One region of the Streptomyces sp. NPDC018019 genome, then DNA from elsewhere that is predicted to be linked to it. Evidence: riboswitches for the same ligand, from Rfam matches in the RefSeq annotation. Region 1 holds a riboswitch; each other region holds the start of a gene.

What was found. A riboswitch is a leader RNA that binds a small molecule or an ion and turns the genes downstream of it on or off. The one in region 1 is predicted to bind thiamine pyrophosphate.
Region 2: another riboswitch for thiamine pyrophosphate. It lies ahead of ACH4FX_RS25565 (thiamine ABC transporter substrate binding subunit); the one in region 1 lies ahead of thiO (glycine oxidase ThiO).
Region 3: another riboswitch for thiamine pyrophosphate. It lies ahead of thiC (phosphomethylpyrimidine synthase ThiC); the one in region 1 lies ahead of thiO (glycine oxidase ThiO).

The regions. Positions count from the first base shown of each region.
Region 1 is NZ_JBIRGD010000007.1:337,714-347,431, reverse strand. Features, by position in the region: gene ACH4FX_RS15410 (phytoene desaturase family protein) at 1-918, shown strand, start outside; gene ACH4FX_RS15405 (hypothetical protein) at 1,042-2,127, opposite strand; gene metF (methylenetetrahydrofolate reductase [NAD(P)H]) at 2,179-3,096, opposite strand; gene thiE (thiamine phosphate synthase) at 3,247-3,897, opposite strand; gene ACH4FX_RS15390 (Rv2175c family DNA-binding protein) at 4,047-4,412, opposite strand; gene ACH4FX_RS15385 (NAD(P)/FAD-dependent oxidoreductase) at 4,551-5,831, opposite strand; TPP riboswitch at 5,994-6,107, shown strand; gene thiO (glycine oxidase ThiO) at 6,105-7,409, shown strand; gene thiS (sulfur carrier protein ThiS) at 7,406-7,624, shown strand; gene ACH4FX_RS15370 (thiazole synthase) at 7,632-8,426, shown strand; gene pknB (Stk1 family PASTA domain-containing Ser/Thr kinase) at 8,580-9,718, shown strand, end outside.
Region 2 is NZ_JBIRGD010000016.1:113,437-123,154, reverse strand. Features, by position in the region: gene rpsB (30S ribosomal protein S2) at 297-1,196, shown strand; gene tsf (translation elongation factor Ts) at 1,306-2,142, shown strand; gene pyrH (UMP kinase) at 2,319-3,092, shown strand; gene frr (ribosome recycling factor) at 3,267-3,824, shown strand; gene ACH4FX_RS25575 (phosphatidate cytidylyltransferase) at 3,824-4,963, shown strand; gene rlmN (23S rRNA (adenine(2503)-C(2))-methyltransferase RlmN) at 5,087-6,193, shown strand; TPP riboswitch at 6,227-6,361, shown strand; gene ACH4FX_RS25565 (thiamine ABC transporter substrate binding subunit) at 6,443-7,522, shown strand; gene ACH4FX_RS25560 (ABC transporter permease) at 7,579-9,192, shown strand; gene ACH4FX_RS25555 (ABC transporter ATP-binding protein) at 9,195-9,718, shown strand, end outside.
Region 3 is NZ_JBIRGD010000003.1:295,838-305,555, reverse strand. Features, by position in the region: gene ACH4FX_RS07265 (IclR family transcriptional regulator) at 125-895, shown strand; gene ACH4FX_RS07260 (SsgA family sporulation/cell division regulator) at 1,000-1,425, shown strand; gene ACH4FX_RS07255 (YibE/F family protein) at 1,488-3,029, opposite strand; TPP riboswitch at 3,101-3,259, shown strand; gene thiC (phosphomethylpyrimidine synthase ThiC) at 3,253-5,037, shown strand; gene ACH4FX_RS07245 (Bro-N domain-containing protein) at 5,162-6,067, opposite strand; gene ACH4FX_RS07240 (hypothetical protein) at 6,222-7,127, opposite strand; gene ACH4FX_RS07235 (metallophosphoesterase) at 7,332-8,480, opposite strand; gene ACH4FX_RS07230 (LacI family DNA-binding transcriptional regulator) at 9,089-9,718, opposite strand, start outside.

The sequences.
Region 1 (9,718 bases):
AGCGCCGCCGTCCTGCCGTACATGGAGCAGACTTTCGGAAGTTGGTATCCGCGCGGCGGCGTCCGGGCGCTGGCGGACGCGCTGTACGAGCGCTGCCTGGACCGGAAGGTGGAGTTCACCTTCGGCGCGGAGGTGACACGCGTCATCGAGGCGGACGGCCGGGCGGCCGGCGTCGAACTGCGGGACGGCGGCTGCGCCGAGGCGGACACGGTCGTTGCGGGCGTCGCCCCCGAGCGGCTGACGGCGCTCCTGAAGGGCGCCGAGCCGTGGGGCCCGGAGGACGTACGGCCCGTCGCGGAGGAGAGCCGCCGCACGCCGGGACGGTTCACGGTCGCGCTCGCGCTGCGCGGCCCCCGCCCGGCGGACGCGGCACACCGCACGGTGGTCCATGCCGCCGATCCCGCCGCGGAGTTGGCGGCCGTCTTCGGGGCGGGCCCGGGGACGCTGGTCGACCGCCCGACGGTGACGGTGCTGCGCCCGGACGATCCGGCGTCCCGGCCCGACGACGGCCACGAGGCCGTGACACTGAGCGCCGCGATCGCGCCGTACGGCGACCTGGCCCGGACGCCGGTCGGCGCGGAGCACCCGGACGGGGTGCGGCCGGCCGCGGAGACGGCCGCCTCGGCGGCTGCCGCCGACCGGCTGGTCGAAGCGGCCGAAGCGGCGATACCGGGCCTTGGGGAGCGGGTGCTGTGGCGGGCCGTGCTGCCGCCCGCCGAAGGCGAGTCGGTGCCGGGTCCGGCGCTGGCCGGTGCCGGGGGCCGCTTCCTGCGCCCCGCCAACCGCACCCGCATAGCCGGGCTGTACGCGGTCGGCGGCTGGACGCACCCGGGCGGCGGGCTGGCACACGCCGGGATGTCGGGCGCCCTCGTCGCGGGCCTGATCGTGAACGGGGACGACTGGCGCGGCTCCCAGTGACCGGGGCCGGGCGCGGCTCCCGGTGAGACCGGCGCGGCTTCCAGTGCCCCGGCACGCCCGTGGTGACACCGGCGCGGCTCCCGATGACCGCGGTCCGCGGTCCGCCCGAGCGCGCCCGGCCGCTCAGTAGCGGTACTGCTGTCCGTCGAAGCCCTGGTTCTGCGGAGGCGGCTGGTAGGGCGGATACGGCTGCTCGGTGGGCTCGTTGCCGCGCTGCTGGGGGACCCACACCCCGCCGGGCGGCGTCTCGCTGTACGAGGGCTGCGCCGGGTCCTGCACGCCGGTGTACTGCTGCGCCGAGTAGTCCGGCGTCCCCCCGAACGCGTCCGGCTGGTCGTACGGGTCGTACTGCGCGGCGTACTGCTGCGAGCCCAGGTACGGGTCGGAGTAGGGCGCCTGCTGGCCGGGGGTCTGCCCGTGGCCAGAGCCCTGGTTCTGGCCTTGGCCTTGATCTTGGCCTTGGCCGGCGCCGTAAGCGCTGTAATGGTCGGCGTAGCCGTCCTGCCCGCCCTGGGCGGCGGCGCCTCCGTATCCCCCGTCGTAGCCGTAGCCGTCTTGGCCGTAGTCCTGGTACCCGCCGTCGTACGCGGCGTAGTCCGGCTGCTGCGGGCGCGCGTCGGAGCTGTATATGCCGTACTGACCGGTCTCGTCGGGCAGCGGCTGCGGCGCGTAGACCTCGGTGGAGTCCGCGCCCGCGTAGCCGTCCTGGGCGCCCGTCCCGGCCGGGAAGCCGTCGTGCGGGGCGAAGGGGTCCGTGCCGTCGTACGCGGCCGTGCCGACCGGGGCCGGAGCTCCGTCCGCTCCCCCGGTGGCCGCTCCCCCGACGGCCGCGCCCTCCATGGCCGGGACCGCCTCCAGGCCGGAGACCTGGAGCGTCGGACCGGCGTTCGCGGCCCGGTTGCCGCCCCGGGCCCGGCGCCGCCGGCTGTCGCCGCGCCTGCCGCTGTCACCGCGCTTGCCGCGCAGCGCCCAGCCTTCGGAGAAGCCGCTGCGGAAAGAGAGCGTGACGTAGGTCTGACCGACGGCGAAGGCGATGGCGCCCACCGCTATGACGATCACCGACGGGATGACGACGCCGACGACCACACCGAGGAAGCCGGTGAAGGCCAGCAGCCGCCACCGCAGCCGGGCCTTGTACTGGAGCAGCACTTCACCGAGGAGCCAGAGCGCAACGCAGGCAAATGCGATGTACAGGACCACCCAGCCCATATAGGCCCCTCTTCCGCCGCTCCACAGCCGCCGTGGTGCGGCAAACCGCCGTCAGGACTGCTGGTGCAGCCCCAGATTCTCGTAGATTTCCAGCGTCGCCGTGGAGTGGTTCAGGGTAATGAAGTGCAACCCGGGACTTCCCTCGGCCATCAGGCGCGCGCACAGCTCCGTCGCGTACTCGATGCCAATGGAGCGTACAGCCGCCGGATCGTCCTTGACGGCGAGGATGCGCTCGGCCAGCTCGGGCGGGAAGGCCGCGTTGCTGAGCTGCGCGAACCGTTCGATCTGGCGGACGTTGGTGACCGGCATGATCTCCGGGATGACGGGCGTCTCGCAACCCGCCGCCGCGACCCGGTCGCGCAGTCGCAGGTAGTCCTCGGCGTAGAAGAACATCTGGGTGATGGCGAAGTCCGCGCCGGCCCGGCACTTGTCGACGAAGTGCCGTACGTCGGTGTCCCAGTCCGTCGAGCGCGGGTGCATCTCCGGGAAGGCGGCCACACCGACGCAGAAGTCGCCCGACTCCTTGATGAGCCGGACCAGTTCGGCGGCGTACCGCACGCCTTCGGGGTGCGGGACCCAGTCGCCCATCGGGTCGCCGGGCGGGTCGCCGCGCAGCGCGAGCATGTTGCGGATGCCCGCGCCGGCGTACTGCCCGATGATGTTGCGCAGCTCGGCCAGGGAGTGGTTGACGGCGGTCAGGTGGGCGACCGGGGTGAGGGTGGTGTCGGTGGCGATCCGCTCGGTGGCGCGCACCGTGCCTTCGCGGGAGGTGCCGCCCGCGCCGTAGGTCACCGAGACGAAGGTCGGGGAGACGGCTTCGATGCGGCGAATGGCGTTCCACAACGTCCGCTCGCCCTTCTCCGTCTTCGGGGCGGCGAATTCGAACGAATACGACTGCTTGCCGGAAGCGAGCAGGTCGCGCACGGTCCGCGCGCGATCAGTCCTGGTGGAAGCTGTGCCAAGGGCCATACGTGCAGATTATCCACCGGTGCCGTACGCACCAACCGGCTCCGACGAAATGCCCGGATAGCCGCATTCCGGTCCACACCCTGGACACCGGCCGGTCATCTCACGTCCAGGCGGGGCGCCCCGGAGCGCCTTCCGCCCCCCGCGGCCCGCTCACTCCGTGTACGCGCGCACCCGCTTCGCCAGGTCGGCGGCGGCTGCGCCCGGGTCCTCGGCCTCGGTGATCGCCCGTACGACGACGACCCGGCGGGCGCCCGCCGCCAGCACCTCGTCCAGATTGCCCGCGTCGATGCCGCCGATCGCGAACCAGGGGCGATCGGGCCGCCGCGCGGCGGCGTACCGGACCAGGCCGAGGCCGGGGGCGGGGCGGCCGGGCTTGGTGGGGGTGGGCCAGCACGGCCCGGTGCAGAAGTAGTCCACGCCGGGCTCGGCCAGCGCGGCGTCCACCTCGGCCTCGGCGTGGGTGGACCGGCCGATCAGCACCTCGTCGCCGAGGACGGCGCGGGCGGCGGGCACCGGCAGGTCGCCCTGGCCCAGGTGCAGCACGTCCGAGCCGATGGCGTGCGCGACGTCGGCGCGGTCGTTGACCGCCAGCAGCTTGCCGTGTCGGCGGCAGGCGTCCGCGAAGACCTCCAGGTGGGTCAGTTCCTCGGCGGCCTCCATGCCCTTGTCGCGCAGCTGCACGATGTCCACACCGGAAGTGAGCACCGCGTCCAGGAACTGCGGGAGGTCGCCCTGGCGCTTGCGGGCGTCCGTGCACAGGTAGAGCCGGGCGTCGGACAGGGCGTGGCGTGCGGTGGTCATCGGGCGGGTCCCCCCAGGTCTGCGGCGTACGGGCCGGGCCTTCCGGCCCGTACGCCAGTGGTGCGAAGACGGTCGCGGCCCGCGGGTGCGGGCGCGACGGCGGTACGGCTGCGGGCGCGCTCGCGCACGGACGCCCGCAGCGGGCCGACCTAGACGGCGAGCGCCTGGGCCCGGCGCTTCACCTCCGTACCGCGGTTCTCACGCAGGGCCTGGGCGGGGGTGCCGGGCAGGGTCTCGTCGGCGGTGAAGAGCCACTCCAGCATCTCCTCGTCGGCGAAGCCGTCGTCCCGCAGGAGCGTGAGCGTCCCGACGAGTCCCTTGACGACCTTGCCGTCCTTGATGAAGTCGGCCGGTACGTGAAGGGCACGGTTCTCGCCACGGCGCACCGCGATCAGCTGGCCCTCCTTCACCAGCTGCCGCACACGCGTCACCTCGACGCCGATCTCTTCGGCGATGTCGGGGAGGGTGAGCCAGGCGGGAACGAGTCCATCGATCTTTGCGTCAATCTCGGTCACGGGACAAGCCTGCCACCTCCCACTGACAGCCGGTAGCGGGGCATCGCCATCGGGGCAGGCCCGCACCCGTACGAGCCGCCCGCACGAGCCGCCCGCACGAGCCGCCCCGGCCCGCCGCGCGCGGGCCGGGAACCAGGCTCAGACCACCGCCGACTTCAGCGGTACGGACGCGTCCGCGGCCAGCCGCCGGTCCATCGCCGCGCCCCGCTCGATGAGCTTGCGCCCCTGGGCCAGGTCGCGCGGCCGGCCGACCGCCAGCAGCGCGACCAGCACGCCGTCGCGCAGCCAGATCACCGACCAGGCGGCGCTCGCCGGGTCGCCGCGCCAGACCGTCTCGTCGGCGCCGGCGTGGTGCCCGGCGTACTGCACGAACCGGCCGAACTGCTCGGACCAGAAGTACGGGACCGGGTCGTAGACCGGCCCCTCCGCCGCGCCGCGGACGATGGTGGCGGCGACCGTGCGCGGCCCCTGGAGGGCGTTGTCCCAGTGGTGGACGAGCAGGCGGCTGCCGTAGCGGGCGGACGGGAAGGAGACGCAGTCGCCGACCGCGTACACGTCGGGCACCGAGGTGCGCAGCCGCTCGTCGGCCAGCACCGAGCGGTCCCCGGACGACAGCTCGACGCCGGAGCCGGCGAGCCAGGCAGTCGCGGGCCGGGCGCCGATGCCGACCACGACCGCGTCGGCGGCGAGCGTGGCGCCGTCGGCCAGCGTCACCGTGCCCTCGGTGAGGGCGGCGACCCGGGCGTTGGTGCGCAGCCGGGCGCCGCTGTCCTCGTACCAGGCCGTCATGGGGGCGGCGACCTCGGCGGGCAGCGCGCCGGCCAGCGGCCGGTCGGCGGCCTCGACGACGGTCACCCCGCAGCCCGCCTCGCGCGCCGCGGTGGTGAACTCCGCGCCGATCCAGCCCGCGCCGACCACCACGACCTCGCGCTGCCCGGCCAGTACGGGCCGCAGCCGCTCGGCGTCGTCGAGGGTGCGCAGCACATGGACGTCCGGCAGTCCGTCGCAGCCGGGCAGGGTGACCGGTTCGGCACCGGTCGCGATCACCAGGTGGTCGTACGGGACCGGTCCGGCCTCGGTCTCGACCACTCGGGAGGCGGCCGCGAGCCCGGTGGCGCGCCGCCCCAGGAGCAGGTCGATGCCGAGCGCCGCGAAGTCCACGTCGAAGGTGGAGCCGTCGGCCTTGCCGAGCAGCACGGCCTTGGAGAGCGGCGGGCGGTCGTACGGCCGGTGCGGCTCGTCGCCGAGCACTGTGATCCCGCCGCGCCAGCCCTGTTCGCGCAGGGCGACGGCGGTCTGCACACCGGCCAGGCCGGCGCCGACGATGACGACGCGCCGGGCGCGTTCGGCGGCGCGCTCGGCGGGTTCGCGGTCCTGGCCCGCGCGGTCCGGGCCCTGGGGCTGGGTCTGCTCGCTCACCCGATCACTGTAGGACGGCGTGTCGCGCGATCAGGAGCACCGTGCAACGAGATCTATGACACAACGTCACGGCCGGTCACCCTCAGGAACTCGCGCGACGGGCCGCGCCCCGGCCCCGGCGCTCCCTTACGGTGCGTCGGACGCCCGTACTAGGGTTGCGGGGAACGCACTCGCGGGAGCCCGGACGCACCGGGCTGAGAGGGAGGCTGCTGCGGCCTCCGACCGTACGAACCTGATCCGGGTCATGCCGGCGAAGGGAGGGGCTGGACGCCCATGCATCCACCTGCACAGACATCGGTACGGAGCTCGGAACCGACGTCCCCGCGGCCATCTGCGGAGGCGGCGGGAACACCCGTCCCCGGCGGGTCCCCCGACGTCCTGGTCATCGGCGGCGGCATCATCGGCCTGGTGACCGCCTGGCGGGCGGCCCAGCGCGGGCTGCGCACCACCGTCGCGGACCCGGCGCCCGGCGGCGGTGCCGCCCAGGTCGCGGCCGGCATGCTGGCCGCGGTCACCGAACTCCACTACGGCGAACAGACGCTCCTCGGCCTCAACCTCGCCTCCGCCCGCCGCTACCCGGACTTCGCGGCCGAGCTGGCCGAGGCGAGCGGCCGGGACCTCGGCTACCGGCAGTGCGGCACGCTGGCCGTCGCGCTGGACGCCGACGACCGTGCCCACCTGCGCGAGCTGCACGCCCTCCAGCGCCGCAGCGGCCTGGACTCCGAGTGGCTGACCGGGCGCGAGTGCCGGCGCCTGGAGCCGCTGCTCGCGCCGGGCGTACGCGGCGGGCTCCGGGTGGACGGGGACCACCAGGTCGATCCGCGCCGGCTGGCCGCCGCGCTGCTCGCCGCCTGCGAGCGGGCCGGGGTCGTCTTCCACCGCGCCGCCGCCGGGCGGCTGACCGTCGGGCGGGGCCGCGCCACCGGCGCCGAACTGGCCGACGGGAGCCGGATCGAGGCCGGGCAGGTCGTGCTCGCCGCGGGCAGCTGCAGCGGGCGGCTGGCGGGCGTCCCGGAGGAGGTGCTGCCGCCGGTCCGCCCGGTCAAGGGCCAGGTGCTGCGGCTGCGCATGCCGGACGGGCTGCCCGGGGGCGTACCGTTCCTGTCCCGCACCGTACGGGCCGTGGTGCGCGGCGGCCCGCTCTACCTCGTACCGCGCGAGGACGGTGAGCTGGTCGTCGGCGCCACCAGCGAGGAGCTGGGCTGGGACACCACGGTGACCGCGGGCGGCGTGTACGAGCTGCTGCGGGACGCCCACGAGCTGGTGCCCGGCATCACCGAGCTGCCGCTGGTCGAGACCCGCGCCGGGCTGCGCCCCGGCTCGCCCGACAACGCGCCGCTGCTCGGCCCGACCGCGCTGCCCGGCCTCCTGGTGGCCACCGGCCACCACCGCAACGGGGTGCTGCTGACGCCCGTCACCGGCGACGCGATGGCGGCGGTGCTGACCGGCGGCCCGCTCCCGGAGGAGGCCCGGCCGTTCGCCCCGGACCGCTTCGCACCGCGGCCGTCCGGCCCCGTCCCGTCCGGTGCCCGGCCGGGCACCGCGCCCGCCCCCGCCCTCCAGGAGCAGCCCGCATGACCGTCCGCACGCCCATCACCGTCTCCGTGAACGGCGAGCCCCGGGAGATCCCCGGCGGGCTCACCCTGGACCGGCTCGTCGCCGGTCTCACCACGGCCCCCAGCGGCGTGGCCGCCGCCGTCAACGAGGCCGTGGTGCCGCGCGGCCAGTGGCCCGCCACCGCGCTCGGCGACGGCGACCGCGTCGAGGTCCTCACCGCAGTCCAGGGAGGCTGACCCCGCCATGGCCGACGATCTGCTCACCATCGCCGACACCGCCTTCGGCTCCCGTCTGATCATGGGCACCGGCGGGGCACCCAGCCTCGACGTCCTGGAACGGGCGCTGCTCGCCTCCGGTACGGAGCTGACGACGGTGGCCATGCGCCGCCTGGACCCGGCCGTGCAGGGTTCGGTGCTGTCCGTACTGGAGCGGAACGGCATCCGCGCGCTGCCGAACACCGCGGGCTGCTTCACCGCGGGCGAGGCCGTCCTCACCGCCCGGCTGGCCCGTGAGGCGCTGGGCACCGACTGGGTCAAGCTGGAGGTGGTCGCCGACGAGCGCACACTGCTGCCGGACCCGGTCGAGCTGCTGGACGCCGCCGAGACCCTGGTGGACGACGGCTTCACAGTGCTGCCGTACACCAACGACGACCCGGTGCTGGCCCGCAAGCTGGAGGACGTGGGCTGCGCCGCGATCATGCCGCTGGGCTCCCCCATCGGCTCCGGGCTGGGCATCCGCAACCCGCACAACTTCCAGCTGATCACCGAGCGGGCCGGGGTCCCGGTGATCCTGGACGCGGGCGCGGGCACCGCCTCGGACGCGGCGCTCGCCATGGAGCTGGGCTGCGCCGCGGTGATGCTGGCGTCCGCGGTGACCCGCGCGCAGGAGCCCGTGCTGATGGCGGAGGCAATGCGGCACGCGGTCGAGGGCGGCCGGCTGGCGTACCGGGCGGGACGGATACCGCGCCGCCACCACGCGGAGGCCTCCTCGCCCACCGGGGGCGTGGCCGCGCTGGACCCGGAGCGGCCCGCCTTCTGAGGCGGCGCGCCGGGCGGCGGCCCCGTACGGCCGCCGCCCGCGCCTCGCGAAAGGGACATCCGGTACCGTCCCTGTCACCGTTCGGCTGCAGAAAGCCGCTGGTCGTGGGCGGGGCTTCGGCGGTCACAGCAGCGGCTCGTAGACTCCACAGCCGTGGATACGACCCTTCAGGACCCCCTCGTCGGGCAGCTGCTCGACGGCCGCTACCAGGTGCAGGCGCGCATCGCCGCCGGCGGCATGGCCACGGTCTACCGGGCCTTGGACACCCGGCTGGACCGGGTGCTCGCCCTGAAGGTGATGCACCCGTCGCTGGCGGCCGACGCGGCGTTCGTCGACCGCTTCATCCGCGAGGCGAAGTCCGCCGCCCGGCTCGACCACCCCAATGTGGTCGGCGTCTACGACCAGGGCACGGACGGTGCGTACGTCTACCTGGCCATGGAGTATGTGGCGGGCTGCACGCTGCGCGACGTGCTGCGGCGGCGCGGTGCCCTCCAGCCGCGCGCCGCCCTCGACATCCTGGAGCCGATGCTGGCCGCGCTGGGCGCCGCGCACCGGGCCGGGCTGGTGCACCGCGACGTGAAGCCGGAGAACGTGCTGATCGGTGACGACGGCCGGGTCAAGGTCGCCGACTTCGGCCTCGTACGGACCGTGGGCACGCACACCACCGCCTCGACCGGCTCGGTCCTGGGGACCGTCTCCTACCTGGCGCCCGAGCAGATCGAGGAGGGCAGCGCCGGCCCGCCCGCGGACGTCTACGCGTGCGGCGTGGTGCTGTTCGAGATGCTGACCGGCGGCAAGCCGCACACCGGGGGCAACGCGGCCCAGGTCCTCTACCGGCACCTGCACGAGGACGTGCCGCCTCCGTCCACGTACGCGCCGGAGCTGGCGCCGCAGCTGGACGACCTGACCGCCGCGGCCACCGCGCGCCGCCCCGAACTGCGCCCGCAGGACGCGGTGACGCTGCTCGCGCAGGCCCGCACGGTCCGCGCCGAGCTGTCCGACGCGCAGTTGGACGCGGTGCCGCCACGGGCCGAGGAAGCGCCGGAGGGCGGCTCCGGGGCCGGTTCCGAGGACCGTACGAGTGTGCTGCCGCGGGCCGTGGCCGTCCAGCCGCCACTGCCGCTGGAAGAGCCGCTGAACCGCACCAGCCGGCTGGAGACGCCGCCGGCGGAGCCCGCGTCGACGGCCGAGCGGACCACCCGGCTGCGCCCGGCGGCCCCGGCGCCGCGGTCCGGACCGTGGGCGGGGCTGCTGCGGGCCCGGCGCAGGACGGTGTCGGTGGTGGCGGCCGT
Region 2 (9,718 bases), on a different contig from region 1:
GCGAGGCGACGGACGAGGTTAGACGGGCCCCGCCCCCCCCCGCCCCGCATGGCCGAAAGGAGCGTGTCGCCCGTCCCTTCGGCGGTCCCGTACACTTCTTGTGGCGATCCGGGTCACCGGGTCGACTTCGCACGCCCCGCCACCAGCGCAACAGTCCCTCTTCGGGCAGCACGGTGGCCGCGCCCCTCGGTCCTCGGAAGGCCCCGCAAGGTCCCTTCCCCGGCAGAGCGCGCCGGGGCGTCAGGCACCGCGGCCGCCCGGCCGCAGTGGAACCGAGTAACACGAGGAGTACGGCCATGGCCGTCGTCACGATGCGGGAGCTGCTGGAGAGCGGCGTCCACTTCGGGCACCAGACCCGCCGTTGGAACCCGAAGATGAAGCGCTTCATCTTCACGGAGCGCAACGGCATCTACATCATCGACCTGCTCCAGTCGCTGTCGTACATCGACCGCGCCTACGAGTTCGTCAAGGAGACCGTCGCCCACGGCGGCTCGGTGATGTTCGTCGGCACCAAGAAGCAGGCCCAGGAGGCCATTGCCGAGCAGGCGACCCGCGTGGGCATGCCCTACGTGAACCAGCGCTGGCTCGGCGGCATGCTGACCAACTTCTCGACCGTCTACAAGCGCCTGCAGCGCCTGAAGGAGCTCGAGCAGATCGACTTCGAGGATGTGGCCGCCTCCGGCCTCACCAAGAAGGAGCTCCTGGTCCTCTCCCGCGAGAAGGCCAAGCTGGAGAAGACCCTCGGTGGTATCCGCGAGATGCAGAAGGTGCCCAGCGCCGTCTGGATCGTGGACACCAAGAAGGAGCACATCGCCGTCGGCGAGGCGCGCAAGCTCAACATCCCGGTCGTGGCGATCCTGGACACGAACTGCGACCCGGACGAGGTCGACTACAAGATCCCGGGCAACGACGACGCGATCCGCTCCGTCACCCTGCTCACCCGCGTGATCGCCGACGCCGTCGCCGAGGGCCTCATCGCCCGCTCCGGCGCCGCCACCGGCGACCAGAAGCCGGGCGAGAAGGCCGGCGAGCCGCTCGCCGAGTGGGAGCGCGACCTGCTCGAGGGCGACAAGAAGGCCGACTCCGAGGACGCCGCCAAGGCCGAGGACAAGCCCGCCGAGGAGCCGGCCGCCGAGGCTCCTGCCGCCGAGGCCCCCGCCGCCGAGGCCGAGAAGCCGGCCGCCGAGCAGGCCTGACGCCGCACCACCGGTTGACGACGGCGGGGGAGAGCGCCCAGTGCGCCGCCCCCGCCGTCCACCCGTAGATCTTTCGACTGTCGAGATTTCGAGAAGAGATTCACAGACCATGGCGAACTACACCGCCGCGGACGTCAAGAAGCTCCGTGAGCTGACCGGCGCCGGCATGATGGACTGCAAGAAGGCCCTGGACGAGGCCGAGGGCAGCGTCGACAAGGCCGTGGAGATCCTCCGCGTCAAGGGCCAGAAGGGCGTCGCCAAGCGCGAAGGCCGTTCGGCCGAGAACGGTGCCGTCGTCTCCCTCATCTCCGAGGACAAGACCTCCGGCGTGCTGCTGGAGCTGAAGTGCGAGACGGACTTCGTCGCCAAGGGTGACAAGTTCCTGGCCGTCGCCGACGCGCTGGCCGCGCACGTCGCCAAGACCTCCCCGGCCGACATCGAGGCGCTGCTCGCCTCCGAGATCGAGGCCGGCAAGACCGTTCAGGCGTACGTCGACGAGGCCAACGCCACGCTCGGCGAGAAGATCGTCCTGGACCGCTTCGCGCAGTTCTCCGGCGGCTACGTGGCCGCTTACATGCACCGCACCATGCCCGACCTCCCGCCGCAGGTCGGCGTCCTGGTCGAGCTGGACAAGGAGAACGCCGAGGTCGCCAAGGACGTCGCGCAGCACATCGCCGCGTTCGCGCCGAAGTACCTCGCCCGCGAGGACGTCCCGGCCGACATCGTCGAGAACGAGCGCCGCGTCGCCGAGGCCACCGCGAAGGAGGAGGGCAAGCCCGAGGCCGCCCTTCCGAAGATCGTCGAGGGTCGCGTCAACGGCTTCTTCAAGGAGAACACGCTGCTGGCGCAGCCCTTCGCGAAGGACAACAAGAAGTCCGTCGAGAAGGTCCTGGAAGAGGCCGGTGTCTCGCTGAAGCGCTTCGCGCGCATCCGCGTCGGCGCCTGAGCCCAGCCGTGGGCCTTGTCGCCAAGGCCAGCGAATGACCTGCGGCCCCGCTAGGGTCGTACGCAGTCGGCCGCATACCGGCCGACCGCAGATGTGACGAGGAGGCCATTGCCGTACAGGGATCTGACCCAGACCCCCGGCAATGGCCTTCTTCGTATGTGCACGAGGAGAGCGTGATGAATCAGGGTGCCGACGGCGCGGACACAGCCCACAAAGCCGACAGTGACGGGAAGGGACGCTTCCTGCTGAAGCTGTCGGGCGAAGCGTTCGCCGGCGGCGGCGGACTGGGCGTCGACCCCGATGTCGTGCACGCCATCGCCCGCGAGATCGCGGCCGTCGTCCGGGACGGCTACGAGATCGCCATCGTGATCGGTGGCGGAAACTTCTTCCGCGGCGCCGAGCTCCAGCAGCGCGGCATGGACCGGGCCCGTTCCGACTACATGGGCATGCTCGGCACGGTCATGAACTGCCTGGCACTCCAGGACTTCCTGGAGAAGGAGGGCATCGACTGCCGCGTCCAGACCGCCATCACCATGGGACAGGTCGCGGAGCCGTACATTCCGCTGCGCGCCGTGCGGCACATGGAGAAGGGCCGTGTGGTCATCTTCGGGGCCGGCATGGGGATGCCGTACTTCTCCACCGACACCACCGCGGCCCAGCGCGCCCTGGAGGTCGGTGCCGAGGCCATGCTGATGGGCAAGAACGGGGTGGACGGGGTCTACGACGCCGACCCCAAGAAGTTCCCGGACGCGGTGAAGTTCGACGCCCTCGAATACGGCGAGGTCATCACCCGCGACCTCAAGGTCGCCGACGCCACCGCCATCACGCTCTGCCGTGACAACAAGCTGCCGATCCTCGTCTTCGAGCTGCTCGCCGAGGGCAACATCGCGCGCGCGGTGAAGGGTGAGAAGATCGGCACGCTCGTCAGCGATCAGGGCACCCGGGCCTGACGGCCCCATTGCCGTATTGCCGTACGGGCAGCGCACCGTACGGGCGGCAACCCCGGGCCGGGGGATGACCCCGGCACGGGGATGGACAACGGCCTGCCGGTCGGACACCGTGCAGGAGAAGACGCGCGGCAGGGGCGAGGCTCTGCTTCTTACCGAAAAGACCAGGAGCAAGTGGTGATCGAAGAGATCCTCCTCGAGGCCGAGGAGAAGATGGAGAAGGCCGTCGTGGTCGCCAAGGAGGACTTCGCCGCGATCCGCACCGGGCGTGCGCACCCGGCGATGTTCAACAAGATCGTGGCGGACTACTACGGTGCCATGACGCCGATCAACCAGCTGGCGTCGTTCTCGGTGCCCGAACCGCGGATGGCCGTGGTGACCCCGTTCGACAAGAGCGCGCTGCGCAACATCGAGCAGGCGATCCGGGATTCCGACCTGGGCGTCAACCCGAGCAACGACGGCCACATCATTCGTGTGAACTTCCCGGAGCTCACCGAGGAGCGCCGCCGGGAGTTCATCAAGGTCGCCAAGAACAAGGCCGAGGACTCGAAGATCTCGATCCGCAGCGTCCGGCGCAAGGCCAAGGAGAACCTCGACAAGCTCGTCAAGGACAAGCAGTCCGGCGAGGACGAGGTGCGCCGGGCGGAGAAGGAACTCGACGACACCACCGCGAAGTACGTCGCGCAGGTGGACGAGCTCCTGAAGCACAAGGAATCCGAGCTCCTCGAGGTCTGATGAACGAGTCATCCTGGGGGGCCCCGCCTGGCGTCGGCCAAGCCGGTCAATGGGGACCACCCGACCAGGGACCCGTCGGTTCGGCGGGTCCCGCGCACGACTGGAGCGCGGCGGCGCAGACTCGCCCCATGCCCATCGTGCCCGACGCAGGCGGACACCAGGACGACGACCGGAACCCTCTGGACGACGACCGGGACCACCGGGACGACCCGGGGGCCGCTCGGCTGAGCGGCCCCCTGTTCCGCGATGAACATCCGCAGGAGCCCATGCCCACCTCTTTGCCGGGGCCCGACAGCTCACAGCAACCCCCCAAGCCGCAGAAGAAGAGCGCGGGACGCAACCTCCGGGCCGCCATAGGGGTCGGCGTCGGCCTGGGCGCGGTCATCCTGTTCTCGCTCTTCGTCTACAAGCCGCTGTTCGTGGGCGTGATAGTGATCGCGGTGGTCGTGGGCCTGTGGGAGCTGACCTCGCGGCTGTCGGAGCGCAAGGACATCAAGGTGCCGCTGGTGCCGCTGGCGCTCGGCGGTACGGCCATGGTGGTCGCCGGCTATGTGCGCGGCGCGGAAGGCGCCTGGGTGGCGATGGCGCTCACCGCGCTCGCCGCCCTGGTCTGGCGTATGACCGAGGCCCCCGAGAACTATCTGCGGGACGTCACGGCAGGCGTCTTCGCGGCGTTCTACGTGCCCTTTCTGGCGACGTTCGTGGCGATGATGCTGGCCGCCGACGACGGACCGGAGCGCGTCCTGACGTTCCTGCTCCTGACCGTCGTCAGCGACACGGGCGCGTACGCGGTGGGCTGGCGCTTCGGCAAGCACAAGCTCGCGCCGCGCATCAGCCCCGGCAAGACCCGCGAGGGACTGTTCGGGGCGGTGCTCTTCGCCATGGTCGCGGGCGCGCTGTGCATGCAGCTGATCATCAAGGACGGCGCCTGGTGGCAGGGCCTGCTGCTCGGCATCGCGGTCGCCGCCAGCGCGACCCTCGGCGACCTCGGCGAGTCCATGATCAAGCGGGACCTCGGCATCAAGGACATGGGCACGCTGCTGCCCGGCCACGGCGGCATCATGGACCGCCTGGACTCCCTCCTGCCGACCGCCCCGATCGTCTGGCTGCTGTACGTCATCTTCGTCGGCTCCGGCTGACCAGCGGTTTCCCGTACGTGTGAGGGGCCCGCCACGCGACGTGGCGGGCCCCTCACACGTCGATCGGGCCCGCCCATCGCGTCGGCGATCGTCACTTCGTACGTCTGCGACACTGGAAGAACCATGCCTAAGCCCGGAGAACTCACTTTCGTCGCGCCGCGCGGAGCCAAGAAGCCGCCGCGGCACCTTGCCGATCTCACCCCCGCCGAGCGGCGCGAAGCCGTGGCCGCGGCCGGTGAGAAGCCGTTCCGCGCCAAGCAGCTGTCGCAGCACTACTTCTCGCGGTACGCGCACGACCCGGCGGAGTGGACCGACATCCCGGCCGCGGCGCGCGAGAAGCTGGCGTCCGAGCTGCTGCCCGAGCTGATGAGCGTGGTGCGGCACATCTCCTGTGACGACGACACCACGCGCAAGACGCTGTGGAAGCTGCACGACGGCACCCTCGTGGAGTCCGTGCTGATGCGCTACCCGGACCGGGTCACGATGTGCATCTCGTCGCAGGCCGGGTGCGGCATGAACTGCCCGTTCTGTGCGACGGGGCAGGCCGGGCTGGACCGGAACCTCTCCACCGCCGAAATCGTTCATCAGATCGTCGACGGCATGCGGGCGCTGCGCGACGGTGAGGTTCCGGGCGGGCCGGCCCGGCTGTCCAACATCGTCTTCATGGGCATGGGCGAGCCGCTGGCGAACTACAAGCGGGTCGTGGGGGCGATCCGTCGGCTGACCGACCCCGAGCCCGACGGGCTGGGGCTCTCCCAGCGCGGCATCACGGTCTCCACGGTCGGTCTGGTCCCGGCGATGCTGCGGTTCGCGGACGAGGGGCTCAAGTGCCGGCTCGCGGTCTCGCTGCACGCCCCCGACGACGAGTTGCGCGACACGCTCGTGCCGGTGAACACGCGCTGGAAGGTGCGTGAGGTGCTGGACGCGGCCTGGGAGTACGCCGAGAAGTCCGGCCGCCGCATCTCGATCGAGTACGCCCTGATCCGGGACATCAACGACCAGGCGTGGCGTGGTGACCTGCTGGGCCGCCTGCTCAAGGGCAAGCGCGTCCACGTGAACCTGATCCCGCTGAACCCGACCCCCGGCTCGAAGTGGACCGCCTCGCGCCCCGCGGACGAGAAGGCGTTCGTCGAGGCCATCGCCGCGCACGGGGTGCCGGTGACCGTCCGCGACACGCGCGGGCAGGAGATCGACGGTGCCTGCGGGCAGCTGGCGGCAGCGGAGCGCTGACCACCCGCTGGTACTGTGTGATCGAACAAATGCACATTCCGACAGGGGAGCGCCACAGCGCTGAGAGTGCGGCAGTGTCACGGACCGAGCGTCACGGACACAGAAGTGCCGCAGACCCTTGAACCTCGCCCGGGTCATTCCGGGTAGGAAGTTCGGTCGTCACTCATGCTGTTGCGCCCCATCCGGTCTTCGTCCGCCGAAGCACCGGGTGGGGCCGCGTCTCTTCCTGGCCAGCCAGGAGGAAAACCAGTGAGCACCACCAGAAGGACCGCCGTCACCGCGCTGGCCGTCGTGGCCGGCCTGACGGCGCTCGCCGCCTGCGGATCGGGCGGCAGCGGCGGCGGTACGGACTCCAAAACGGTCACGCTCGTCAGCCACGACTCCTTCAACGCCTCCAAGTCCGTACTGGAGGAGTTCACCAAGCAGACCGGCTACAAGGTCGACGTGCTCAAGGGCGGGGACGCGGGCAAGGCCGTCAACCAGGCGATCCTGTCGAAGGGCAACCCGCAGGGTGACGTCTTCTTCGGCATCGACAACACGCTGCTGTCGCGGGGCCTGAAGGAAGGGATCTTCAGCCCGTACCAGGCCAAGGGGCTGGCGAACGTCCCCGAGGAACTGCAGCTCGACAAGGCGGAGCACCGGGTGACGCCAGTGGACTACGGCGACACCTGCGTCAACTACGACCGCGCCTACTTCGCCGAGCACAAGATCGCCCCGCCCCGGACCTTCGACGATCTGCTCAAGCCCGAGTACAAGGGACTGCTGGTCACCGAGAACTCCGCCACGTCGTCGCCCGGGCTCGCCTTCCAGCTCGGCACCATCGCCGAGTACGGCGAGTCCGGCTGGCAGGAGTACTGGAAGAAGCTCAAGGCCAACGGCGTGGAGGTCGTGGACGGTTGGGAGCAGGCGTACAACGAGCGCTTCTCGGGCTCGGCGGCGGGCAAGGGCAAGGGTGACAAACCCCTGGTCGTCTCCTATGCCTCCAGCCCGCCCGTCGAGGTGCTCGGCAAGAAGCCCGAGCCCAAGGAGGCACCGACCGGTGTCGCGACCGGCACCTGCTTCCGGCAGATCGAGTTCGCGGGGCTGCTCAAGGGTGCGAAGAACGAGAAGGGCGGCAAGGCGCTGCTGGACTTCCTGCTGAGCAAGCAGTTCCAGGAGGACGTACCGCTCCAGATGTTCGTCAACCCGGCGCGCACGGACGCCAAGGTGCCGGAGCTGTTCACCAAGTACGGCGAGAAGATCGACAAGCCGAAGACGGTGGCGCCGGAGACGATCACCAAGAACCGCGAACAGTGGATCAAGCAGTGGTCCTCGCTCGTCCTGAAGTAACCGGCCGCGAGCGGCGGGCACGCAGCTCACGGGGAACGGCCGCGCGGCTCGCCCTGATGGCCCTGCCGCTCGCCTTCTTTGCGCTGTTCTTCGCCTATCCGGTCGCCGCGATCGTCGGGCGCGGGCTGAAGGACGGCGGACAGTGGCAGCTGAGCCGGGCCGGGGAGGTGCTCGCCGACCCGGACGTCCTGCACGTCCTGTGGTTCACCGTCTGGCAGGCGGCGGCCTCTACTGGGCTCACGCTGCTGATCGCGCTCCCCGGCGCGTATGTCTTCGCACGCTTCGATTTCCCCGGAAAGCAGCTAATGCGGTCCGTCGTCGCGGTGCCGTTCGTCCTGCCGACGGTGGTCGTGGGCTCCGCTTTCCTGGCGCTGGTCGGGCGCGGCGGGGTGCTGGACGACCTGTGGGGCGTACGGCTGGACACGTCGGTGTGGGCGATCCTGCTGGCACACGTGTTCTTCAATTACGCCGTGGTCGTACGGACCGTCGCCGGCCTCTGGAGCCAGCTCGACCCGCGGCAGGAGGAAGCGGCCCGGGTGCTGGGGGCCTCCCGCTGGCACGCCTGGCGGCGGGTGACCCTGCCCGCCCTGGCGCCGGCCGTCGCGGCCGCCGCACTGATGGTCTTCCTCTTCACCTTCACCTCCTTCGGGGTGGTGCAGATCCTGGGCGGGCCGAAGTTCTCCACACTCGAAGTGGAGATCTACCGACAGACCGCCGACTTCCTGGACCTCCCTACGGCCGCCGTCCTCACCCTCCTGCAATTCGCCGCCGTACTGGCCCTGCTGGCCTTGCACGCGTGGACCGTACGGCGGCGGGAGTCCACCCTCACGCTGGTGGACCCGGCGCAGACGGCGCGGCGCCCCAGAGGCGCCGGGCAGTGGGCGCTGCTGTGGGGGACGCTCGTCGTGATCACGCTGCTGTTGGTGGTGCCCCTGGCCGTGCTGATCGAGCGGTCCTTCGCCGGGCCGGACGGTTACGGACTCACGTTCTACCGCGCACTGCAGTCCGCCGCGTCCATGGACAGCACCTTCGCCGTCGCTCCGCTGAACGCCCTGTGGAACTCGCTCGCCTACGGGGCCGCCGCCACGCTGATCGCCCTGGTGGTGGGCGGGCTGGCAGCTGCCGCGCTGACGAGGCGGGGCGGCAGGCTGGTACGCGGTTTCGACGCGCTGCTGATGCTGCCTCTCGGAGTTTCGGCCGTGACCGTGGGCTTCGGTTTTCTGATCACTCTTGATGAGCCGCCGCTCGACCTGCGGTCCTCGTGGTGGCTGGTCCCGCTGGCACAGGCGCTGGTCGGGGTGCCCTTCGTCGTACGGACCATGCTCCCCGTGCTGCGTGCGGTGGACGAGCGGCTGCGGGAGGCGGCGGCGGTGCTGGGGGCCTCGCCGTGGCGGGTGTGGCGCGAGGTCGACCTGCCGCTGGTACGGCGGGCGCTGCTGATCGCCGCGGGATTCGCCTTCGCCGTGTCGCTGGGCGAGTTCGGCGCGACGGTCTTCATCGCCCGGCCGGACCACCCGACCCTCCCGGTGGCCGTGGCGCGCCTGCTGGGACGCGCCGGGGAACTCAACTACGGGCAGGCGATGGCCCTGTCGACCATCTTGATGGTGGTGTGCGCGGGCGCGTTGCTGACACTGGAGCGCATCCGTACCGATCAGGCCGGAGAGTTTTGAAGATGGCGGAACACGTTGGCACGGCGGCGGATGACGCTCTGCTGCGGCTGGAGGACGTCACCGTCCGCTTCCGCGGCGGTCGGCCGCCGGCGCTGGACGCGGTGGACCTGAGCGTCGCCGCGCAGGAAATCGTCTGTGTGCTGGGGCCCAGCGGAAGCGGGAAATCCACCCTGCTGCGGGTCGTGGCGGGACTGCAGCCCGCCGACGCGGGGCGCGTGTTCCTGGAAGGGCGCGACCAGGCGGACGTTCCCACACATCGGCGTGGCGTCGGGCTGATGTTCCAGGACCACCAGCTCTTCCCACAGCGGGACGTCGGCGGCAACGTGGCCTTCGGCTTGCGCATGCGCGGGGTGTCCCGCACCGAGCAGGAACGCATGGTGACCGAGCTGCTGGACCTCGTCGGTCTGCCGGGTGCCGAGCGGCGCGCCGTGGCGGCCCTGTCCGGCGGCGAACAGCAGCGGGTCGCGCTGGCCCGCGCCCTCGCGCCCCGCCCCCGGCTGCTGATGCTGGACGAGCCGCTCGGCCA
Region 3 (9,718 bases), on a different contig from region 1:
TGAGGCAAGCCCGGGCCGGGCGTCGACGATGAGGCCCCCTGGGAGGCACGGGCGAAGCGGGAGCGGCTTTCGCCGTCGGGGCCGCCCCGCGCCCCGGCGACCCGACCAGGGGGTGGCGTTGGCGATGGTGAACGGTGAAGCCGTTTCGCACCCGACTTTGATCGGCTCGGTGCAGCGGGCGCTGCGCCTGCTGGAGGCGGTGGGCGGGCACTCCGCCGGCGCGCCCGCCAAACAGCTGGCCAGAGAGGCGGGGTTGCCGCTTCCCACGACGTACCACCTGCTGCGGACCCTCACGCACGAGGGCTATCTGCGGCGTGAGAACGGTGTGTTCGTCTACGGTGAGGCCGCCGGCGCGATCGGGCGGGCGGGGGCCGAGCGCCGCCGCCGTACCGAGATGGGCGACGCGCTGGCGTCCGCGGGCAGACAACTCGACGCCGCGGTCTACTTCGCCGTCTACCGGGCGGGCGAGGTGGAGGTGGTGGCCGCCACCGACGACCCGCGACGGCCGCGGGTGGCGGAGTGGGCGGACTTCCGTACGACCGCGCACGCGCACGCGATCGGCCAGTGCCTGCTGGCGCAGCTCGACGAGCAGGCCAGGAAGGACCATTTGGCGCGTTATCCGGTACAGCCGTTGACGCCGTATTCGGTGCGGTCCGAGGACGACTTGCTGCACCGCCTGGACAGCGTGCGGCGCGCCCAAGTCGCGTACGAGCAGCAGGAATATGCCTTGGGCACAGTATGCTCGGCCATTCCCATCCAGGTCGGTTCGGCGGCCGCGACCATGGCGATTTCCCTTCCCGCGAGCGACGCTCAACGCCTACACTGCGTTACCGATCGACTACGCAGGATGGCGGAGGCGACGTTAACGACACTCGCTTTCTCTATCAGTATCTGAAAAATCACTCCTTGTGATCCGCTTGCACGTGACCGACGATGGCGTCAATGGGGCCAAGAGGGATGATTCCTGGCCATCTCCGACCAAGTACGGGGCAGAGGCTGATGACCGACACAGTTCAGGCAGAAGTGATCATGAGCTTCCTCGTGTCCGAGGAGCTCGCTTTCCGTATCCCGGTGGAGCTGTTCTTCGACTCCGCGGACCCCTACGCGGTCAGCTTCACCTTCGACCTTCCCGGTGATGTGCCCGTGACCTGGGCGTTCAGTCGGGAACTGCTGCTCGACGGGTTGAGCAAGCCGTCCGGTGAGGGCGACGTGCGCATCGGCCCGTCTTCCTCCGAGCACCTCAGCGACGTCTTCATCGGCCTTCAGGTGGGTGACGAACGGGCGTTGTTCCGCGCCGGCGCGCCGCCGCTGGTGGCCTTCCTCGACCGTACGGACCGACTGGTACCGATCGGGGAGGAAGAGGTGTGCGACACGCTCGACTCGACATTGGACCGCATTCTTTCGGAGGCGCAGAAGGCGGGATGACAGGCGGCCGGAGGCCCGGTGGTTCCGTGCGTCGGCGGGCCGTTGCCGTCCGCCCGGCCGGCTCAGCGTGCACGCCGCCGCTTGCCGCGCCCGCCGCGCACGGACCGCCGGCCCGCGCCGCGCCCCGCGTCCGTGTCCCCGGCCCCGGCGCCCTGCCCCGAACCGGATCCCTCGACACCCCCGGCGCCCCGGTCCGCCGAGACGACGAGCGCCGCCAGCAGCGTGGTCAGCGGTACGGACGCGACCAGACCGATGCTGCCCACCAGGGTCCGGACGATCTCCTCGGCGACCACCTCGCTCGTGGCGACCGTACCGACGCTGCTCTGCGCGATCGAGAACAGCAGGAGCAGGGGCAGCGCGGCGCCCGCGTAAGCGAGGACGAGCGTGTTGACGACGGACGCGATGTGGTCCCGCCCGATCCGCATCGCCGAGGAGTAGAGCTTGCGCCAGCCCGCCGACGGGTCGGCCTCCTTCAGCTCCCATACGGCGGCGGTCTGTGTGACGGTCACGTCGTCGAGCACGCCCAGGGAGCCGATGATGATGCCCGCGAGCAGCAGACCGCGGATCTCGATGTCCGGGTACAGGCCGTGCACCAGCCCGGTCTGGTCGTCGGTGTTGCCGGTGAGCAGGGCCCAGCCGATGAAGAGCGAGCCGAGCAGGCCGATGAGCAGCAGGGAGACCAGCGTGCCCAGGACGGCGACGGACGTACGCGCCGTCAGCCCGTGGCACATGTAGAGGGCGACCAGCATGATCGCGCTGCCTCCGATCACGGCGACCACCAGGGGATTCGAGCCCTGGAGGATGGCGGGGAGGATGAACAGCGTGAGCACCGCGAAACTCACCACCAGCGCGACGAGCGCGAGCACCCCGCGCAGCCGTCCGACCACGACCACCGCCGCGGCGAAGATGGCGGCCAGTACCCACATCGGGACGGTCCGGTCCACATCCGTGACCGAATACTGCAAATCCTTGGGCGCCTTGGGCGCATACGCGACCACTACACCCTGACCGACCGTGTAGTGCCGCGTGGCGTCCGGCGTCACGATCGACTCGAACCGCCGGCCGGTGTCCTTGCCGGTGGTCACCTCGATGACCGCCCGCTCGCAGTGCTGGGGCCGCGACGGGCCCGCGGGCGAAGACGGTTGCCGCTGCGACGGTTGCTGTTGCTGCTGCGCGTGTACGTCCGCGCAGTTCACCTCCGCCACCTTCACGACCTTCGCCTTCTCGGTCGGCTGGTCGAAACCGACACCGGACGGCTGGTGGCCGGGCGCGCCGCCCGGCCACAGCACGACCAGCCCGGCCAGGACCGCGACGGCGAAGGGGATCAGCACGGCGGCGATGACCTTGCGCAGATGCCGGGAGACGGGGGCGGCGGGGCCGTGGCCATGGCTGTGCCCGTGCCCATGACCGTGGCTGTTGCCGTGTCCGTGGGCGCGGGCGTGGGCATGCCGGTCACCGGAACGGCCGTCCGGGGCGTCCGTGGTACCCGAGGCGTCCGGGGCCCGGCCGTCACCCGGCACGGCGTGCCGAGGACCGGCACCGTGTCCGTGCGCCGGACCGGAAACGTGGTGGTGCGCGGAGTGCGAGGGCTCGTTGCTGGTCACCGCCCGATCATCGCAAGAACCGGCAGGGCCCCCTGTTCACCGCGCCACACGGGCCGCTACCGTGGTGGCACCTTTGCAATCGCGGGAGCTCGGAGCACCGGGCTGAGAGGGCGCTGACCCCCGTACGGAACGACCGGCCGAAGCCGGTGACGCCGTCACGGACATCGCTGCGTCGACCGCCGAACCTGTTACCGGGTAATGCCGGCGTAGGGAGTGGGTCTTCATGACTCTGCAGGATGCACGCACGCCCGAAAACGGCCGGGGCTCCGCCAAGGAGATCGGCTGGCACAAGGGCTACCTCACCGGATCGCGGCCCGACCTGCGGGTCCCGGTCCGCCGTGTGCACCTCACCAACGGCAAGGACGTGACGCTCTACGACACGTCAGGGCCGTACACCGATCCCAACATCGAAACGGACGTCCGCCGCGGCCTGGCGCCGCTGCGGGAGAACTGGATCATCAGCCGGGGCGACACCGAGGAGTACGCGGGCCGGCCGCCCCGCCCCGAGGACGACGGCCTCAAGCACACCTCGCCGCGCGGCGGCCTGAAGAACCTCGACGCGGTCTTCCCCGGCCGCCCCCGGCAGCCCCGCCGGGGCCGGGGCGGCGCCGCGGTCACCCAGCTCGCGTACGCGCGGCGCGGCGAGATCACGGCGGAGATGGAGTACGTCGCGATCCGCGAGAACGTCGCCCCCGAGTTCGTACGGGACGAGATCGCGGCCGGCCGGGCGGTGCTGCCCGCCAACGTCAACCACCCGGAGACCGAGCCGATGATCATCGGCAAGAACTTCCTGGTGAAGGTCAACGCGAACATCGGCAACTCCGCCGTCACCTCTTCGATCGAGGAGGAGGTCGAGAAGATGACCTGGGCGACCCGCTGGGGCGCCGACACGGTCATGGACCTGTCCACCGGCCGCAACATCCACACCACCCGCGAATGGGTGCTGCGCAACTCCCCCGTGCCGATCGGCACCGTCCCCCTCTACCAGGCACTGGAGAAGGTGGACGGCAAGGCCGAGGAGCTGACCTGGGAGATCTACAAGGACACGGTCATCGAGCAGGCCGAACAGGGCGTGGACTACATGACCGTGCACGCGGGCGTGCTGCTGCGCTACGTGCCCCTGACGGCCCGGCGCAAGACCGGCATCGTCTCGCGCGGCGGATCGATCATGGCGGCGTGGTGCCTGGCCCACCACAAGGAGTCGTTCCTCTACACCCACTTCGAGGAACTCTGCGAGATCCTCGCCTCATACGACGTCACGTACTCCCTCGGCGACGGCCTGCGCCCCGGCTCCATCGCGGACGCCAACGACGAGGCGCAGTTCGCGGAGCTGCGGACGCTCGGCGAGCTGAACTCGATCGCCAAGCGGCACGGCGTGCAGACGATGATCGAGGGCCCGGGACATGTCCCGATGCACAAGATCAAGGAGAACGTCGACCTCCAGCAGGAGATCTGCGAGGAGGCCCCGTTCTACACGCTGGGCCCGCTGACCACCGACATCGCGCCCGCGTACGACCACATCACGTCGGGCATCGGCGCGGCGATGATCGCGTGGTGGGGCACCGCGATGCTCTGTTACGTCACGCCCAAGGAGCACCTGGGCCTGCCGGACCGGGACGACGTGAAGACCGGCGTCATCACGTACAAGATCGCGGCCCATGCGGCGGACCTGGCCAAGGGGCACCCGGGCGCCCAGGAGTGGGACGACGCGCTGTCCGACGCCCGTTTCGAGTTCCGTTGGGAGGACCAGTTCAACCTGGCCCTCGACCCGGACACGGCCCGTGCCTTCCACGACGAGACGCTGCCGGCGGAGCCGGCGAAGACGGCGCACTTCTGCTCCATGTGCGGCCCGAAGTTCTGCTCCATGAAGATCTCTCAGGACATCCGCCGCGAACACGGCGGTGATCTGGCGACCGCCACGGAGGCGGAAGCGGAGGCCGGCATGGCCGAGAAGTCGAAGGAGTTCGCGGCGGCGGGGAACCGGGTGTATCTGCCGATCGCGGAGTGACGGACGGCCCGCTGGAACGGAACGCTCCGGCAGGATAGGTTCTCAGCGCGCGGGCCCGAAGTCACACCTACGGCATGTGACTTCGGGCCCGCGCGCCCCTCTAACCGTCCGCTTGGCGCGGCCGTCAGCGGTTCATGACGTACCTCGGCGTTCCGTCGGCGGTGACGCCGGTCTGCCGGATGCAGCCCCGTTTCAGCAGTATCCGCAGCGAGTCGTGCACACGGTGCTCGGTCAGGCCGGTGCGCCGGGCGATGGTCCCCAACGGGTGTACCGCCTCGCCGTCGTTGACGAGGGCCGGGAGGATGTAGGCGGCCACGGACCAGATGTCCCCGGTCACCACCAAGTGCCGGTTCTTCCAGTCCGCGAGGACGGCGTCCGCGGTCAGCCGGGGCGGCGCGTCAGGGCGCTGTGCGGACCCCAGCCTGTCGGCGATCCGGTCCAGCGAGTCGGCGATCCGGCCGAACACCCGCATCTCCTCGCGCCGCAGGGTGGCGTGTTCCTCGTCCAGGCGGAGGTTGCGCTCCTCCAGGCGGACGATGGCGTCGGCGACTTCCTGCGGCATGGCGTAGGCCACGGCGCCGCTGGGTGCCGGTTGTACGGGCGCCTTCTCCAAGGCGTATGAACCGTCCCGCTGTACGGCGGCGATGACCTCGGTCACCCAGTCCTTGAACGGCTCGGATTCAGGCTTGGTGCAGGCGTTCACGAGCAGGATGAGCCCCTGGAGGTTCACCATGTTCATCGACTTCTTGAGCCCCTGACCTGCGGACTTCTGGGAAGTGTCTACTCCGTAGACACTTCGGCAGAGATCACCGAGGGTTTGGAAGCATGACTTCGGTACGTGCCAGAGAAGTGCCTGGCGTGTGTTCACGTAGCCCAACTCGGTGGCCACGTCAGCAGCCGGGAACCAGTGTGTCCCGTCCGGCAACGTCAGCCTCCGTACCCGCGCTCCCGTGGCCGCGTACACGAAGTCGTTGATGTCGATCGCGTCCTGTTTCGCCGCTCGTCCGCGCGGCGTGTTCTGAGTGCTCATGGTGAGCATCACCTCCACCGCCGAACGTAAAGGCATGTTTGGGCCAACCAGGCGAATCTGCGCACAAGTTCACCCATTGGGGGCGGAGGTGCATGCAGGACGCCGCGGGACCGGTCCCCGGCCCCGCGGCATCGACGTGCCGGCTCTGCGGGCGCTATTCAGGATGGTGATCCGGACCCCCGTAATCCGGGCTGGTGAAGTCCGGGCTGGTGAAGCGGGGCCGGGGAGCGGCGGGCGGGCCGCCGTCCGGGCTGGTGAAGTCGGGGCGGGTGTAGCCCAGGGTCGGGATACGCCCGCCGTCGACGCCGCGGCGCGGTACGTACCGGGCCGTGCCGCGGCCGTTGACGGCCGCCGGGTCGGTCAGGGCCTCGCGCAGGAACGGCAGGATGCCGCGCTCCAGGAGCGCCTGGCGCCAGGCGTCCCGTGCGAGGTCCACTTCCCGGGACCGGCCGTCCCGGCCGTCCCCGGTGCGTGGCGCGCGCAGTGAGGTCGAGCCGTTGCGCCAGGCCGCGTGGACCAGGCTGGCCATGGCGACCAGGGCCCCCGCGGCGGTCAGTGCCGCGAAGACCCAGCCCACGCTGATCATCGGCTGGGCGGCGGCCGGGTCGGTCCCGATCGTGCGCAGGACATAGCCGATGACCAGGAAGAGGATGGCGGCGATCCCCGCCAGGACCGGTGCCAGTACCGCGAGCATCGCGGCCAGCCCGGCACCGGCGGACTCCGCCGCCTCGGTCACGGACGCGGCGAGGTCCATCCCCGGGGCGTCCGACGGTGTGCTCTTCTCCTCGCGGCCGTCCACGGCGCCGGCGTCCGGTGCGGGGGCCGGAGCGCGCAGTTCGTCGCGGAGCCGTACGTAGTGTCGGTATTCGGCCGTCGCGCATGCGGCGATGGCGGACGTGGCGCTGAGCGCCATGGTGCGCAACTGCTCGGTGTTGAGGTGCTTCACCGCCGCGGAGGCCGTTTCGGGCCGGTATTCCGCGGTGCGCAGCGCCTCGTCGAGGAGCCGCGCGAATTCCGCGCGGTCCTCGTTCAGCAGGTGCGGAGCGCTGTTCATGTGCATCCCCCGATGCTCCGTAGGGCCGTACAGGCCGGCGTGGGCCGGGCAGTGGGCGGAAACGGAGGAGAGCCTGCTACGGATAGACCGATGGTAGAGCGCCTCCGGCACGGGGTGACAGGGTGTTTGCGGAAATAGGGACCGCTCCTGTTCGGCTGGGACCCCGCTGCACCACTTCCCTACCTGCCGCTACCCCTGCCCGGATAACGGTCAGCCAGTCAGGGGAAGTTGTACGACCAGTAGTTTTCCGGCCATGGTGATCCCGCCGTCCATGGCGATGGCCAGTCCGTCGGCGTAGACGTGCGGTCCGTCGACGGCGACGCCCTCGCCCTCGTCGTCCTCGCCGCCGACCTCGCCGAGGAGGTACGGGATCGGGCTGTGCCCGTGCACGACGCGCTCGCCGCCGTAGGTGTCGAGCAGTTCGCGTACGGCCAGCGGGCCCGCTTCCTCGTCGCGGAAGGCGAACCGCTTGGTGAACTTGCGGAACAGGTCCCAGACCTCGTCGGCGTCGCTGCGCGTGAGGACCTCGTGGACGGTGTCGTTGACGTCCTCGATGGAGTCGCCGTACTCCAGGTAGGCGGTGGTGTCGGAGTGCACGAGCAGGTGCCCGTCCTCCTCCATGACGGCGTCCAGGCGGGCCATCCACTGGAGGTGGTGGTCCTGGAGGCGGTCCATGTCGGACTTCTGGCCGCCGTTGAGGAGCCACGCCGCCTGGAAGGACGCGGTGCCGGCGCCGGACTGCACGGGGGTGTCGCCGAACCGCTTGGCGCCCAGCAGCAGCAGCTCGTGGTTGCCCATCAGGGCCTTGCAGTAGCCGCCGGCCGCCGCGGCCTCGGCGGACAGCTGCATGACGAGGTCGATGACGCCGATGCCGTCCGGGCCGCGGTCGGTGAAGTCGCCGAGGAACCACAGACGGGCGTTGCCCGCGGCCCACTGGCCGTCGGCGTCGATGAGGCCCTCGGCGGCGAGCGCCTCGCGCAGCTCGTCGTAGTAGCCGTGCACGTCGCCGACCACGTACAGGGGGCCGCCGCCCTCCTTCTGCTGCTCGGACGGTACGGCCGACTCGGGTACGGCCGTCAGGTCGACGGTCGGCCGGTCGATGAGGGTGTCCGTACGGGTGACGGGCGGCAGATCCGCACGGCCCGTCGTCTGGCCGTGCCCGGCCGGGGCGCCGGCGCCGATCACCGGGAGGGCGCGCTCGGTGGGCGTGTACTCGGGAGGCATGCCGTGCGGTACATCGGGCGCGCCGACGGCGGCCGGCGGCATCGCCGGGGGCGGCGGGACCGCGGGCGCCGGGGGAATCGGCGGAGCAGGCGGTTGTACCGGAGCCGGAGGTTGTGCCGGCATGGTCCGCACCATGGGTCCCACACTGGCCCCCTGAGTCATCGACCCCTCCACCGTCGCGCCGCCGTGCACCTCGCGGACCTTGCCTGGTCGACGGCGGTCCGTGGTGTCGTGCGCCCATCATAGGAATGCCGCTCGCGGCTTGTGACGCACCCGGGGGTGGTCAATCGCACGACGCCCGGTGTTCGCTGCCGATTTCTCCGGGTTCGGGGCGATTTTATCCCGGTCGGCGGGGTGTCCGGCCGACGGCACGGCGGTGGCGCGACATGACGAAGTGGCCCGGCGGCGCGCCGCCGCGGCGCCTGATGGCAGGCGTGGGGGCGGGCGGCGGTGGGCCGGTGTTGCGAGGAGGAGGGCGGCGTTCCCGTACGGCGACGGGGTGCGGCAGGTGGCGGTACGCCGGTGCGTCGCGGTCCCGGGCGCGGGCCCGGGACGACAACGGCAGGTGCGGAGCCGGTCGGCGCGCCCCCGCGCGCCACTGAGGACAGACCTCTGGCCCCGTACGGATCCGGCAAGCGCTTCCAGAAACCTCTGCGGCCGTACGGACACGGCAGCGCTTCCACTGACCTCCGGCCGTACGGACACGGCAATCGCGCCCGCACGGCCGCTCGAACGTGTGACGGTCAGGCCCCGGAGGGCCCCCGCGGCGGACTGACGGTCGTCCGCGTGGACCTGCGCTGCGAGGAGGTCCGCACGATCAAATCCGTCGGTATCACCTGCTCGACCGGCCGCCCGCTGTCCAGCCCTTCGATGGCGTCGATGAGGAGCTGGACGACTGCGGTGCCGATCCGACGGGGCTTGAGGGAGAGGGTGGTGATCGGCGGCTCGGTCGTGGCGTAGACCGTGGATTCGCTGCAGCAGACCAGCAGCAGGTCCTCCGGGACGCGCAGCCCGTAGCGTCTGGCCGCCGCGAGCAGGTCGGTGCCGTTCGGGTCGAACAGGCCGTACACCGCGTCCGGGCGGTCCGGGCGGGCCAGCAGCCGGTCGGCGGCCACCGCGCCCGCGCACGGGTCGTGGGCGGGGTAGGACTCGTACACCGGGTCCTGGCCGACCCGCTCGCACCAGCGCAGGTACGCGGTGGTGGAGAGCCGGGTGTAGGTGTCGGTGGTGGTGCCGGTGAGCAGGCCGATGCGGCGGGCGCCGGCGTCGGCGAGGTGGTCGAGGAGGCCCAGGACGGCCGCCTCGTGGTCGTTGTCCACCCAGCCCATCACGGGGAGGGTGCCGCCGGGGCGGCCGTCGGAGACGACGGGGAT